Regions from separate parts of the Lactobacillus sp. UMNPBX19 genome, predicted to be linked through region 2. Evidence: predicted binding sites of a transcription regulator. Region 2 holds the regulator's gene; each other region holds the start of a gene.
What was found. Region 2 encodes LexA, which represses DNA repair genes until DNA is damaged. Its sites were predicted from a motif close to CNAACANNTGTTNG; they were not measured.

Region 1: the regulator LexA is predicted to act here: its motif matches at 2,391-2,404, upstream of xerS (tyrosine recombinase XerS).
Region 3: the regulator LexA is predicted to act here: its motif matches at 2,140-2,153, upstream of recA (recombinase RecA).

What each region holds. Positions count from the first base shown of each region.
Region 1 covers NZ_PCYR01000009.1:44,160-48,454, reverse strand. Annotated here, with positions in the region: gene CP370_RS04125 (peptidylprolyl isomerase) at 1-332, shown strand, start outside; gene CP370_RS04120 (YoaK family protein) at 400-1,095, shown strand; gene xerS (tyrosine recombinase XerS) at 2,418-3,488, shown strand; gene CP370_RS04110 (LysR family transcriptional regulator) at 3,559-4,295, shown strand, end outside.
Region 2 covers NZ_PCYR01000007.1:38,596-42,890, forward strand. Annotated here, with positions in the region: gene CP370_RS03370 (ABC transporter ATP-binding protein) at 1-937, opposite strand, end outside; gene CP370_RS03375 (YneF family protein) at 1,013-1,234, opposite strand; gene CP370_RS03380 (DUF896 domain-containing protein) at 1,307-1,555, opposite strand; gene lexA (transcriptional repressor LexA) at 1,693-2,316, shown strand; gene CP370_RS03390 (uracil-DNA glycosylase) at 2,352-2,990, opposite strand; gene CP370_RS03395 (bis(5'-nucleosyl)-tetraphosphatase) at 2,974-3,393, opposite strand; gene lepB (signal peptidase I) at 3,595-4,236, shown strand.
Region 3 covers NZ_PCYR01000005.1:17,410-21,704, forward strand. Annotated here, with positions in the region: gene rny (ribonuclease Y) at 1-854, opposite strand, end outside; gene recA (recombinase RecA) at 981-2,072, opposite strand; gene pgsA (CDP-diacylglycerol--glycerol-3-phosphate 3-phosphatidyltransferase) at 2,235-2,798, opposite strand; gene CP370_RS02465 (RodZ family helix-turn-helix domain-containing protein) at 2,798-3,847, opposite strand; gene ymfI (elongation factor P 5-aminopentanone reductase) at 3,906-4,295, opposite strand, start outside.

The sequences.
Region 1 (4,295 bases), on a different contig from region 2:
ATGAGTTTTCAAATAAACTCTTTAACTTACGTGGTGCACTTTCCATGGCTAATTCTGGTCCTAATACTAATGGTAGTCAATTCTTTATTGTTCAAAATAAGAATGTGCCTAAACGAATGATTAAGGAAATGGATGCAGCTGGCTATCCAAAAGAAATTGTAAAAGCATATAAACAGGGTGGAACCCCATGGTTAGATGGTCGTCATACAGTTTTTGGTCAAGTAATTGATGGTATGGATGTCGTTGATGAAATTGCAAAGGTTCCACGGGATAAGGCAAATGATAAGCCTAAAGAAGATGTAATTATTAAGAACATTCAGATTGAAGATTAATTCAGTTAAAAACATGGTCTACCTTGATCATGTTTTTAATTTGGGCTTATAACATAGGGGTTTAAATATGAATATATTTACTAATGATAAGTATCGGCCATCAGAATCACGTATTTTAGCTACATCCTTAACTTTTTCAGCTGGTTTTATTGATGCTTATACTTATATTCAACGAGGACATACTTTATCTGCAGGTCAAACAGGAAATATTATCTTCTTTGCTTCAGCATTTGCTGATCACAATATAGCTGGTATGTTAAATAGAGCAACTACATTTATTGCATTTACTTTAGGGTTATTACTGGTAGGTCTTTTTCATAAATACGTTAAAAGTAATTATTGGCGGGTATTTTGTCTATTTCCAATTTTACTTATTTGCTTAGGAGTAGGCTTTGTTCCTAAAACTGTCCCGAATTATTATGTCGTGCCCGTAATTGCCTTTGGACTGGCTGTTCAAAATGCTTCCTTTAGTAAGATCGAAGGTATGGGGTATAATAATGCATTTACAACTGGTAATTTAAAAAAATCTGTCGTTGCCTGGAGTGCATATTTCTTTGGTGAAGATAAATCTCAGCATAATGCAGCTGTTAACTATATGTTTTTAGTTATTGCTTTTGCACTTGGTGCTATTGTGTCAGCATTACTTCAAAAAGTATTTTTCTTAAAAACTATATGGTTTGCAGTATTACTTCTGGGAACTATTAATGTTGTTTATACAATTTCATTAAGTAAACGGAAAAAATTAAATTTTAAAAATGACTAGTCGTTAAAATTTTTAGTACATGTTTAAAAATCTCACTAGATTGAACCATTGAATCCGCAGTTCTATCTAGTGAGATTTTTTATTTAGAAAAAATAAGTGGTAAGAATTAGAGAAAAGGAGCTAATAAATCATAAAAGCATAAATTCGTATAATATATATTATGTAAAGTAGCATATAAAAAGTATAGAATATATCAAAAGTACCTTGTTCATATGAATTATGTTTTAGGCAGTTAAATCTTTATCAACATATCTAAAATAATTTTTCTGAGTTAATTAGATTCTTACCGACTAAAAAATATAAGTTAAGGATTTTTATTTTGAATCTTCATTGTAAGCTTAAATAAAAATTTTTATAGCTATGTCTATCTCTTATCTATAACTTTGTGATGCTGTGACGGCCATTCTATGGCTTTTAAAATAATTATTGGTTAGCAGTTAATCATTTGATTTAAATTTTCTGCTATATGTTCTATGCTAAATGTTTGATATTGCTAGAGCTTATTTGTGGATTTAAGCTAGTTGTACAAGTAATAAGTATTCTCAGATAAAAGCTTAGATAGGATAAGTATTTTATCTTGAACTTATGATATTTTGAAAATAATTGAAATATAAGAGATTGCTAGATTTCATAGTTCTTACTGAATATGATCATGGTAATACATAGAGTAATAAATTAGGACAATATTACTCCTAGCTGGGGCAATAATACATGATTTTTCATTAAAATCACCTTTCATTAAAACAATAATTTTAATGAAAGGTGTAGATGTATATCCTATAAAATATAGCTTTTTTAATTCATTCAAATTGATCTATTTTTTCTTTTAAAGTTAACTTTAAAAATTTGTTTTGCTCCCAACAGCTACAAATTTATTTTAACCATATGTAATTCAGTCCAATATTTTAAATATTTTACTATATCATTTTTGAACTAATACTTTTATTCTCCTTTAATACCCTTTATTCAGCTTATGTTTATCTCCTATTTAATCTTAAATTCTCATACATTATAGTTAATTTTATTATTCATGCTTTGAAACTACGCTTATTTACAGCAATAATTGCTTTTTACTTAATGATTTTTCTTAAATTACCTTTATTTATACTAAAAATCTGTTCTTTTTGGATTAATTTATTGTTCGGATCTTATTAGTTGTAAATTGATCTAAATTCTATACGCTTTATAACTAATTACCAGCCTTTTCCATAGTATACTAGCTTGTCTCCCCTCTTTCCGGCTAGGGGACAGTAACAAAACTTTTTTTAGGTCAATAAATAAGATATAATATTATACAAACCTACGTTCGAGGAGACTATAATTTGGAAACTAATAAATACTTAGAACTTATTAAGCAAGAATTGGCTAATATGCCAGATTTTGTAAAGGAATACAATCTAGGAACTTCTCATTCATTAACTACAACCTATCAATATTTAACTGAAATTCGACGTTTTTTCGACTGGCTAAGACAAAATAATATTGCTTCGGTTTCTTCTAATAAAGAAATTGAAGTAACGACGTTGGAAAATCTACAAAGAAATGATGTTATGCTATACATTCATCATCTTAAACATACTAAAAACCAACAAGGTCGCTTAAATTCGCCAACTACCATTAATCGTTCTATTAATGCTCTACGCTCCCTCTATAAGTTCTTAACGATTACTTCTGACAATAATCATGGTGAACCATATTTTGATCGTAATGTCATGCTAAAGATTAACTCATTAAATGATACTAAAACCTTAAATTATAGAGCTCATGTTTTAGAGTCACATATGTATATGGGAGATTTAAAATACCAATTTTTAGATTTTATTGAAAATGAATATGTACATAAATGTAATAAGCAGTCCCTACCTGCCTTTAAAAAGAATCACGAGCGAGATATGGCGATTATTGCATTAATTTTAGGAACTGGAATTAGAGTTTCTGAATGTGTTGGCGTAAATATGCGTAATATTAATTTAAAAGATGCTATGCTGGATGTTACACGTAAAGGTGGTCAAAAAGATAGTGTTCCTATTGCCGCATGGACGATTCCTTATTTAAAGAAATATAGGGAAATACGTGCCGATCGGTATCATGCTGAAAAAGAAAATACTGCTTTCTTTTTAACTAGATGGCATGGAAAGACTAAAAGGATAACCACTAATGCAGTTGAGAAAATGGTTAACAAGTATTCTGCAGCTTTTGGGAAACCTCTTACTCCCCATAAATTACGCCATACGCTAGCTAGTGAACTTTATGAAGTAACTAAGGATCAAGTGCTAGTAGCACAGCAATTGGGTCAGAAAGGAACAACAGCTACTGATTTATATACTCATGTAGATCAAAAAAAACAAAAAGCGGCACTAAATAAAATAAATAGATATAAATCTTCTGATTAATTCAACTCTAATCTTATTATTTAGCCTATAATAAAAGTGTATACTTTATGTAAAAAGGAAGGAACACTTCATGGAATTAAGAGTTTTAAGATATTTTCTTGCGGTTTGTGAAGCAAAAAATATATCAAAGGCAGCTGAAGCTCTTCATATTAGTCAACCATCGCTTTCACGCCAATTGAAAAATTTAGAGGCTGAACTTGGCGTAACGTTGTTTTATCGTGGACATCAGGAAATTACTCTTACTCAAGAAGGATATTATCTTCAGGAACATGCAGAAGAAATAATTTCTTTGACCAATAAAACACAACAAAATCTAAAACGCTCTCAAATTATATCTGGTGAATTATACATCGGAGCAGGCGAAAGTATTGCAATTAAACGTGTAATGGATATTATACATCGAATTTTACAGAACTATCCTCAAGTAAAAATTCACTTCTTTAATGGAAATTCATCCATGATTGAAAGCAAGCTTGAGCGTGGAATATTAGACTTTGGAATTACAATGGGCCAATATGATACTACTCAAAATTTTAATATTCTGACCCTTCCTGAAATTAATGAATATGGTGTGATTGTAAGTAAAAATCACCCATTAGCTGATCATTCCTGTGTTACTGCCGAAGATTTACAAAATTATCCTATCATTATGTCGAAACATACGGCTGATTCTGATAACTTTAGAGATTGGTATACTGAGCCACAAAAGTTAAATATCGTGGCTACATTTAACTTACCTGATAATTTGCAGTATCTCATAGACAAGGGACCTTATTGCCTATTGATATATAAAGATTTGCTTCCTTT
Region 2 (4,295 bases):
GTTCAACACGATCATAAGAGGCTGATCCACGCTCTAAAATATTGAATAAATAACCAATTGCAAACATCGGCCATACCATATTAGAAATATAAGCAATAAAGGAAACCAATTGACCAACTGATAAAGTACGATTTGATACCAGTAACCCACCATAGATAATTGTAATTACATAAGTTGCTCCAATAATTAATGTCCCTAATGGATCAAACATTGAATCCCATTTAAAAACTTTCTTATTGATTTGAATGGTATCATCTACCATCTTATTAAAGGCAGCTGAATCCTGCTCACTTTCACCAAAGGCTTTTAATACTTTAATTCCGGAAACTGATTCTTGAGTTTTATTATTTAAACGTGAAAATGCAGCTTGTGATTTGTCAAAACTATAATGAAGCTTAGCTCCTAACTTCCAAGCACCTAAAGCAAGAAAAGGAAGTGGTAAAAGGGCAATAATAGTTAACCTAAAATCGGTAAAAATAATCATCGCAATCATTGTAGTTCCACCAGTAACCAAAGAGTCAACTAAAGTCAAAACTCCATCTCCAGCTACATTTTGAATGGAATTGATATCATTAGTCGCATGTGCCATTAAATCCCCGGTGCGGTGCCTTTGATAAAAAGTTTTATCCATTATCATAAAATGCTTGAATAAGCGGGATCGCATTTGTCTTTCTAACTCTGCTGCTCCACCCCAAATTTGCTTACGCCAAAAGTAGCGCAATAAATATAAGACTATGGCTGCAGCAATGACAGCTAAAATTAAGGCACCATACTCACCCCAGCTAATTGACCCTTTATCTAGCTGGTCAGCCATCAGCCCCAAAATTCTAGGTGGGACTAAATTGGCAATTGAAGTTAAAGCTAAAAAACTAATACCAATAATATATCTTTTCTTCTCTTGCTTAAAAAACCACCCTAATTTGCTAAAAATATTCATTTTTCACCCCACCATATACAAAAAACAGAGGAATACGATCCTCTGTCTATTACCAAATATTAGTAAAGTAAGCTACTATTTTTGTTGTTGATGCTTCATCATATTCATAACTTGATTAAGCTTCTTAGCAGATGGTTTTTGTCCCATTTGCGCCATCATAGCTGCAATCATATCTTCACTAATAGGAGGATTGTCTTGGAAATACTTCTTCATGTATGCGCGAGCACCATAAAATCCGCCAACAAGACCGATTAATAATGCGATAATAATAAGAAAAATTGCTAAACCTAAATTCATTTCCCAAAAACCTCCAAAAATTAATGTACTTTTTCAGCATACCAAAAAAATAGTATTTTTTAAAGTAAAATATTAATCTTTTCTTAATCCTTTACGACGTTGTGCCTCTTTAGCTTTTTCTGAGGTTACTTCTTTACCATCTTTGTCAATGACTACAGTATCCTCTAATTGTTGTCTAAATCCAGCACGGAAGTTTTCTAGAAAAACAGATCTTAATTTTTTACGTTCCTCTAACTCATCAGGAGTTAATTCACGTTCTCTACTAATTTTAGTTAATTCATTGATTCGCTTGATTAATTTTTCTTCTTCTTTTTTGTCCATAATAAACACCTCACTAAGCAATGTTAGTTTACCTTAATTATACCAATAAAAAAAGACTCAACTACTAAGAACGCCTGTTTGCCGAGATAATATTTTTTTGTTAGAATACTAATAAGTAAGTAAATGGAGAAAAAATTATGACTGAACCACATGCAAATAAACAACTAGAAATTTTACGTTTTATTTACGATACTGTTGAAGAACGAGCTTTTCCTCCTACAGTGCGAGAAATCTGTAGCGCAGTGGATCTTTCTTCTACTTCAACCGTTCACGGTCACTTAGCACGCCTAGAAAAGAAAGGGTATATTTTAAAAGATGCCACTAAACCAAGAGCAATCGAAGTAACTGAAAAAGGTCGAGAAGCTCTGGGAATTAAACCTAAAGATATTCCTGTTGTTGGCGTAGTTACTGCCGGTCAACCTATCTTAGCCGTTCAGGACATAGATGAGTATTTCCCTCTTCCTCCTGATCTCGAAAATGACGCTGGCGAGCTTTTCATGTTACGTGTGCATGGCGAATCAATGATTAATGCTGGAATTTTAAATGGTGATCATGTCATTGTTCGTAAACAATCTAGTGCTAATAATGGTGAAATTGTTGTCGCTATGACTGAAGATAACGAAGCAACTGTCAAAAGATTTTTCAAAGAAGACGGTTATTACCGTCTGCAGCCAGAAAACGATACAATGGATCCAATTATTTTACCTGTGGTTCAAATTTTAGGTAAAGTTGTAGGTCTATATCGTAATAATATTGATTAAAAAATGGTAGGAAGTGTCATTCCTACCATTTTTTGCTATTTAATTAGCGGTTTTACATTTAACCAGTCTTGCGCGATTACTTCAGCTAATTTTCTATTATAAAAAACTGCTGCAGGATGGTATTGTGGTACAACGATATACTTTTCTTTAGACCAGATATAACCATCTTTTTTATCGTTTAATTCTAAAATTGGGGTATTTTCAATAATTTTTCCATGCACATTACTAATTTCATATTTATCATCTAGCAATCTTGTTAGAGCCGTAGTACCCACTGTTACAATGATTTTAGGTTTAACACACTTAATTTCATAATCTAAAAATGGTGCATGTGCCAAAATTTCCTTTTTAGTCGGTTTTCGATTAGGATATTTGATTACTTCTTTATTTTCTTTTTTACTAAATGTGTGCTTAATACTATAAGGACGGCTTCTGACAGCACTAGTTATATACACATCTTCTCGTTTAAGATCGATTGAGGCTAAAGATTTCATTAATTCTTTTCCAGACGCACCGTGAAACGGGATTAGCGACTCTATCTCTTCTCTTCCTGGCGCTTCTCCTACAATCATAAGCTTGGGATGAACTGGACCAGCACCAAAATTAATTCCTTCTAATTTCATCCCCTTTGATCTTTCCTTAACTTCAGCTAAGAGTTTATCTGGATATTTCATTTTCAATATATTCCTGTGCCTTCTTCAATAATTCTTTCAATTCTTTATAATTTAAACAGTAATTAGCTTCTGCTAAAGTTGCCCATTTATAATCTCCAATTTCACTTTTTTGTAGTTCTATTTTTTGATCCGGGTTAAATCTACTCAAAAACAATGTTACAGTTTTTAATCGATCCCGGGCAATTTTATAAGTAATACTTTCCTCAAAATCATAATCATAATCTGGCTTTAGTCCCACTTCTTCATAGACCTCTCTTTGAGCGGCCTGTACATTATTTTCATCCTTTTCTAGATGCCCTTTTGGAAAGCCCCAAGTTCGGTTAAGTCTACTTTGGACAAGTAAAAATTCTATTTTATTATTTTTAATACGATAAACAATACTACCAGCTGAATACTCATGCATCTTTTTTACTCCCTTCTTATGATTGCTCTTGTTGTTTTCATTATAAGCTAAATTAAAATTTTCGACCTCTTCAAGACCTTTATCTCCTATTTAATTATATAAATTAAACTTAAAATTATTTTTCATCTTCTTTGTTTAATCGACAAAATGCTAATTTAAGGTTACACTTTATGTTGAAATAGATTAAACAAGGTGAAAAAATTGAAGAAACAAGAACAATCTGAAAGCTGGGGTCAGTGGATTCTCCAGGTACTAATCCTAGTAGCCATATTTTTTGGTATCTTCTTTGTACTAAATAAATATGTTTTTGCCAATTTAACTGTATCTGGAATTTCAATGCAACCTACTTTTGAAAATAACGATCGTGTAATTGCCCTTCGGCATGCTAAGATTAAAGAAGGTGACATTGTAATTGTGGATGCGCCTGACGAGCCAGGAGCCCTATATATTAAGAGAGTAATCGGGTTACCGGGAGATACCATTGTAAGTAAAAATAATCAAATTTATATTAATGGTAAAAAACTTAATCAACCATGGTTAAAGGCTGGGCAAAAATTAATTGACAATGGAGAGGACGGAATCTCAGGTATTAAATATACTAATACACAAAATTTCACTCTGAGTTCTCTAGCTAAAACTCAAAATTATCGTCAATTTTATACCTCAAAGCAACTAAAAGAAATGCAAAAGACTAATAAAGTTCCTGCTAATACTTATTTTGTAATGGGAGATCATAGAAGCGTTTCTAAAGACAGTCGCTATATTGGAACAATTCCACGAAGTAAAATTGTGGGAGTAGTAAAGATGCGCTACTGGCCACTAAATCACATTACATTTTATTAATCAAAAAGAGTTTCTTTTTTTGAAACTCTTTTTTTATCTACAAAAAAAAGCCATCTCTT
Region 3 (4,295 bases), on a different contig from region 2:
ATTTCACGTCTAATTGGGTCAAAGCCACTTAAGACCACTACATCTGGAGTATCATCAATAATTACATCTACACCAGTTAAAGCCTCAAATGAGCGAATATTTCTACCTTCACGGCCGATGATACGACCTTTCATATCATCACTTGGTAAATTAACAACTGAAACAGTTTTTTCAGAAACTGTATCGGCTGCACTACTTTGAATTGCATCTACAATTACTTTACGAGCAAAATGATCGGCTTTTGCCTTAGCAAGTTGATTACTTTCTTCAATCATTTCTGCTCTTTCCTTAACCAATTGGTCTGAAAGTTTATCTAAAACGATCTTTTTAGCATCTTCTTGATTCAACTCTGCAACTTCATAGAGCTTTTTCTCTCGCTCGGTCACTAATTGATCGGCTCTATTTTCTTTTTCTAGAACTTGAGCCTGCAATTTTTTAATTTGGTTTTCTTTCTGTGTGAGTTGTGAATCTTTTTGATCCAACAAACTATCTTTATGATCAATAGCATCTTCACGTTGCAGTAAGCGACTTTCTTGTCTAGAAACCTCTTGACGTCGTTCATTAAGTTCATTATCTACTCTTTCGCGATAATGATGAATTTCTTCTTGTGCTTCCAGAATTTTTTCTTTTTTTGCATCTGCTGCAGCTTTCTTCATTGCTTCTTTTTGTGAAGCAAGCTCAGCTTCTACAGCTTTAGCTTTACTTTCTGCATCTGCCAAGATGTGTTTTGCATCATGGGCTGCATTCTGTGCTTGAGTTTCCCACTTGTTTTTACGGATACTATAGCCAGCACAACCTCCAACTAAGACAGAAACAATAGCGACAGCAACAGGAACTAAAATTGTATTTACCATATTTTTACTATCGCCTTTTTTATAGAATTATTTCACACATTATTAATAATAAAAGTATCCGGAAGTGATGTCAATCATACAAAAAACCTTGGCCTCTAAAAGCCAAGGTTTAACTGTATCTGTCGATTATTTTTTTTCACTTTTTTCATCGGAAGCATCTTTGTTTACTGGTACTTCCTTGTCTTGTTTTACCTTTTCAGGATTTTCCCGTTCTTCAATTGCTTTAGCATCAATTCCATAAGCTTCACGAACTTTTTCTTTTACTTCTTCGTAAACATCAGGATGCTCTTCTAGATATTGCTTAGCATTCTCGCGGCCTTGTCCAATGCGATCATCCCCATATGAATACCACGAGCCAGCTTTCTTAATGATATCTTTATCAGCAGCCATATCAATTAACTCACCAGTTTGAGAAATACCTTTCCCATACATGATATCGACTTCTGCCACTTTAAATGGAGGAGCAACTTTATTTTTTACAACCTTTAATTTAACTCGGTTACCAATTACGTCTGATCCTTGTTTAATTTGTTCTGCTCTACGTACTTCTAATCTAATCGTAGAGTAAAACTTCAAAGCACGTCCACCAGGAGTAGTTTCTGGATTTCCAAACATAACTCCAACTTTTTCACGAATTTGGTTAATGAAAATAGCAATAGTTTTAGTTTTAGAGATATTTCCTGAGAGTTTACGTAAAGCCTGACTCATTAATCTGGCTTGCAAACCAACATGTGAATCTCCCATGTCACCGTCAATTTCGGCTCTTGGTACTAACGCAGCCACGGAATCCACAACCAAGATATCAATTGCACCACTCGCAATAAGCGTATCTGCAATTTGCAAACCTTCTTCACCAGTGTTTGGTTGAGATAAAATTAAGGAATCAATATCAACACCTAATGCTTCGGCATAAGCAGGATCCATCGCATTTTCCGCATCGATATAAGCTGCCGTTCCTCCACGCTTCTGAACTTCTGCAACAGCATGAAGAGCCACAGTTGTTTTACCAGAACTTTCTGGTCCATATACTTCAATAATTCGTCCACGAGGATAGCCACCAACTCCAAGAGCTGCATCTAAAGCTAGTGAACCGGAAGGAATAGTGGAAATTTGAGTGTCTACTTTTTCACCCATGCGCATCACTGCGCCTTTTCCAAAGTCTTTTTCAATCTTTTTTAAGGCAATGTCTAAAGCCTTCTTTTTATCATCTTTAGCCAAATCTCTTCCTCCTTATTCCATTTATAATAATTATACTTGGTTTGACTACCTAAAAGCAAGAAAAATACGAACTAGCGTTCAATATTATGTTTCTCTACTTTTTATTACGCATTTTTTATTAATTTTTTTCAAAAAAAAGAAGCATCTCTGCTTCTTTTAATCTTAAATTTCACCTTTAAATACATCACCGCTTTGCTTAAAGTAATCGTAACCAGAGTAAATAGTAAAGATTAAGCAAATGTACAATAAGATTGTACCAATATAGTACACATCACCAAGCAATAAGAAAATAATCGAGAGCATCTGAGTCGTAGTTTTAATTTTACCTGGCATTTTTGCTGCTAAAACTTGGCCTTTATTTTCAGCCAAAATCAAACGTAAACCAGTGACGGCTAATTCACGACAAACAATGATAGCTACTACCCATGCAGGCGCTAAATTTAATGAAATTAAAAATACAAAAGCTGTCATCGTTAGCATTTTATCTGCTAATGGATCAGCAAATTTTCCGAAGTTGGTAACTAAGTTTCTTGAACGAGCAATATGTCCATCCAAAAAATCAGTTATTGATGCCACCGCAAAAATTACAGCTGCTAACACATGAGACCAATAAATATGTGCTCCTAGGAAAGTTGCCCCGCCTGCTGGCCAATTAAAAATTAAGACTAGCATAAAAACTGGAATCATAAAAATTCTAAACATAGTTAATTTATTTGGTAAATTCATTAACGGTTACTTTGACCTCCATTATTTTGGGTAGTATTAGTTTGACCTTGTGTGTTCTGCGTATTTTGCGTATTGTTTTGAGTAGTTTGGCCATTTTGTGTATTTTTATTTTGTTGGTTTTGTTGTGTTTGATTATTTACATTATTAGTTGAACTTTGAGTAGTTGCACTACTTTGACGAGTACTACTACTTTGGCTACTTTGATTACTATGTCCAGCAAATGTAAATCTAATTGTCATTGGTGAAGCTGGATTAGTTGCATTATGTGCATTTACCTTCTTACCGGCTAAAGTCAAAGTAGTTGATACACTGTTCCCCATTTGTACAGAAACATTGTTTACATTTTCTGGTAATTGAACTGAGTGCTTCTCATTAGCTTTCAAAGTTCCTTGCCAAACAGAAGAACCATTTACTAAAATTTGTGCCCAAACATCATCCTTAGTGGTTCCTAAAGTTAAAGTTCGGTCACTCTTCAATCCACTAACACGGTAACTATTATTACCTAAACTAGAAATTTTAACTTCTGAGGTTGTAGTTTTTGGAGTTGATTTCTTCTTTGATGAAGCTTTAGATTTTGAAGATTTGATATGAGAAGAAATGGTTACATTCTCAGCTTGATTTGCTGACTGTTGATTAGTTCCAGTAAAGAAGCGAGTGTAAACAATATAAACTACTAGAATTACTAGAACAACACCAACTACTGTTGCAATTTGAGGTAAATAGTTACGCCATAGTCCTTTACGACTATTAGTCGTCTCTTTAATTCTTTCGCTCTTATTGTCGATTGAATTTTCAACATATTCTTCTGGTTTTGCTTCAGGTACTTCAGATTTATAATCTGCTAATAATTCCTTGCCGTTAAGACCAACAACATCAGCAAATTGTCTAATAAAGGCTCTAACGTAAAAATCTCCCGGTAATTGATCAAAATCATCATTTTCAATTGCTGTAAGATATCGACGCTGAATCTTAGTTATTTTTTCTACATCTTCAATTGACATGCCCTTTGCCTTACGAGCACTGCGTAATTTATCTCCAATATCTGCCATAATATCCTCTCAACTTTTTGCAATAATTCAAATATGAGTATACCAAACTAATCGACCATTAAACAAGCCAGCCACCATCGACATAAATAGTTTGTCCAGTTAAATAGTCTGAACGTTCATCAAGCAAATTTTCTACCCAAAAAGATATATCCTTCGGATCTGCCAATCTTCCTGCAGGAATTTCATTTTTAACTTCGTTTAAAGTCTCAGCATCAAAAATTGCATTCATTGGTGTATCAACTGCTCCAGGAGCAATCACATTTACAGTTAAATTAGTCGATGCTACCTCACGTGCATACCCTTGTACAAAGCTTGATAATCCACCTTTACTGGCACTATACACACTCTCTAGCGCACTTGCTTGTCCTCCATACACAGATCCAATAAATATTACTCGGCCATGTGCCTGCTTTAAAAGCCGGGATTCTAAAAGGGAAGTTATCTTTAT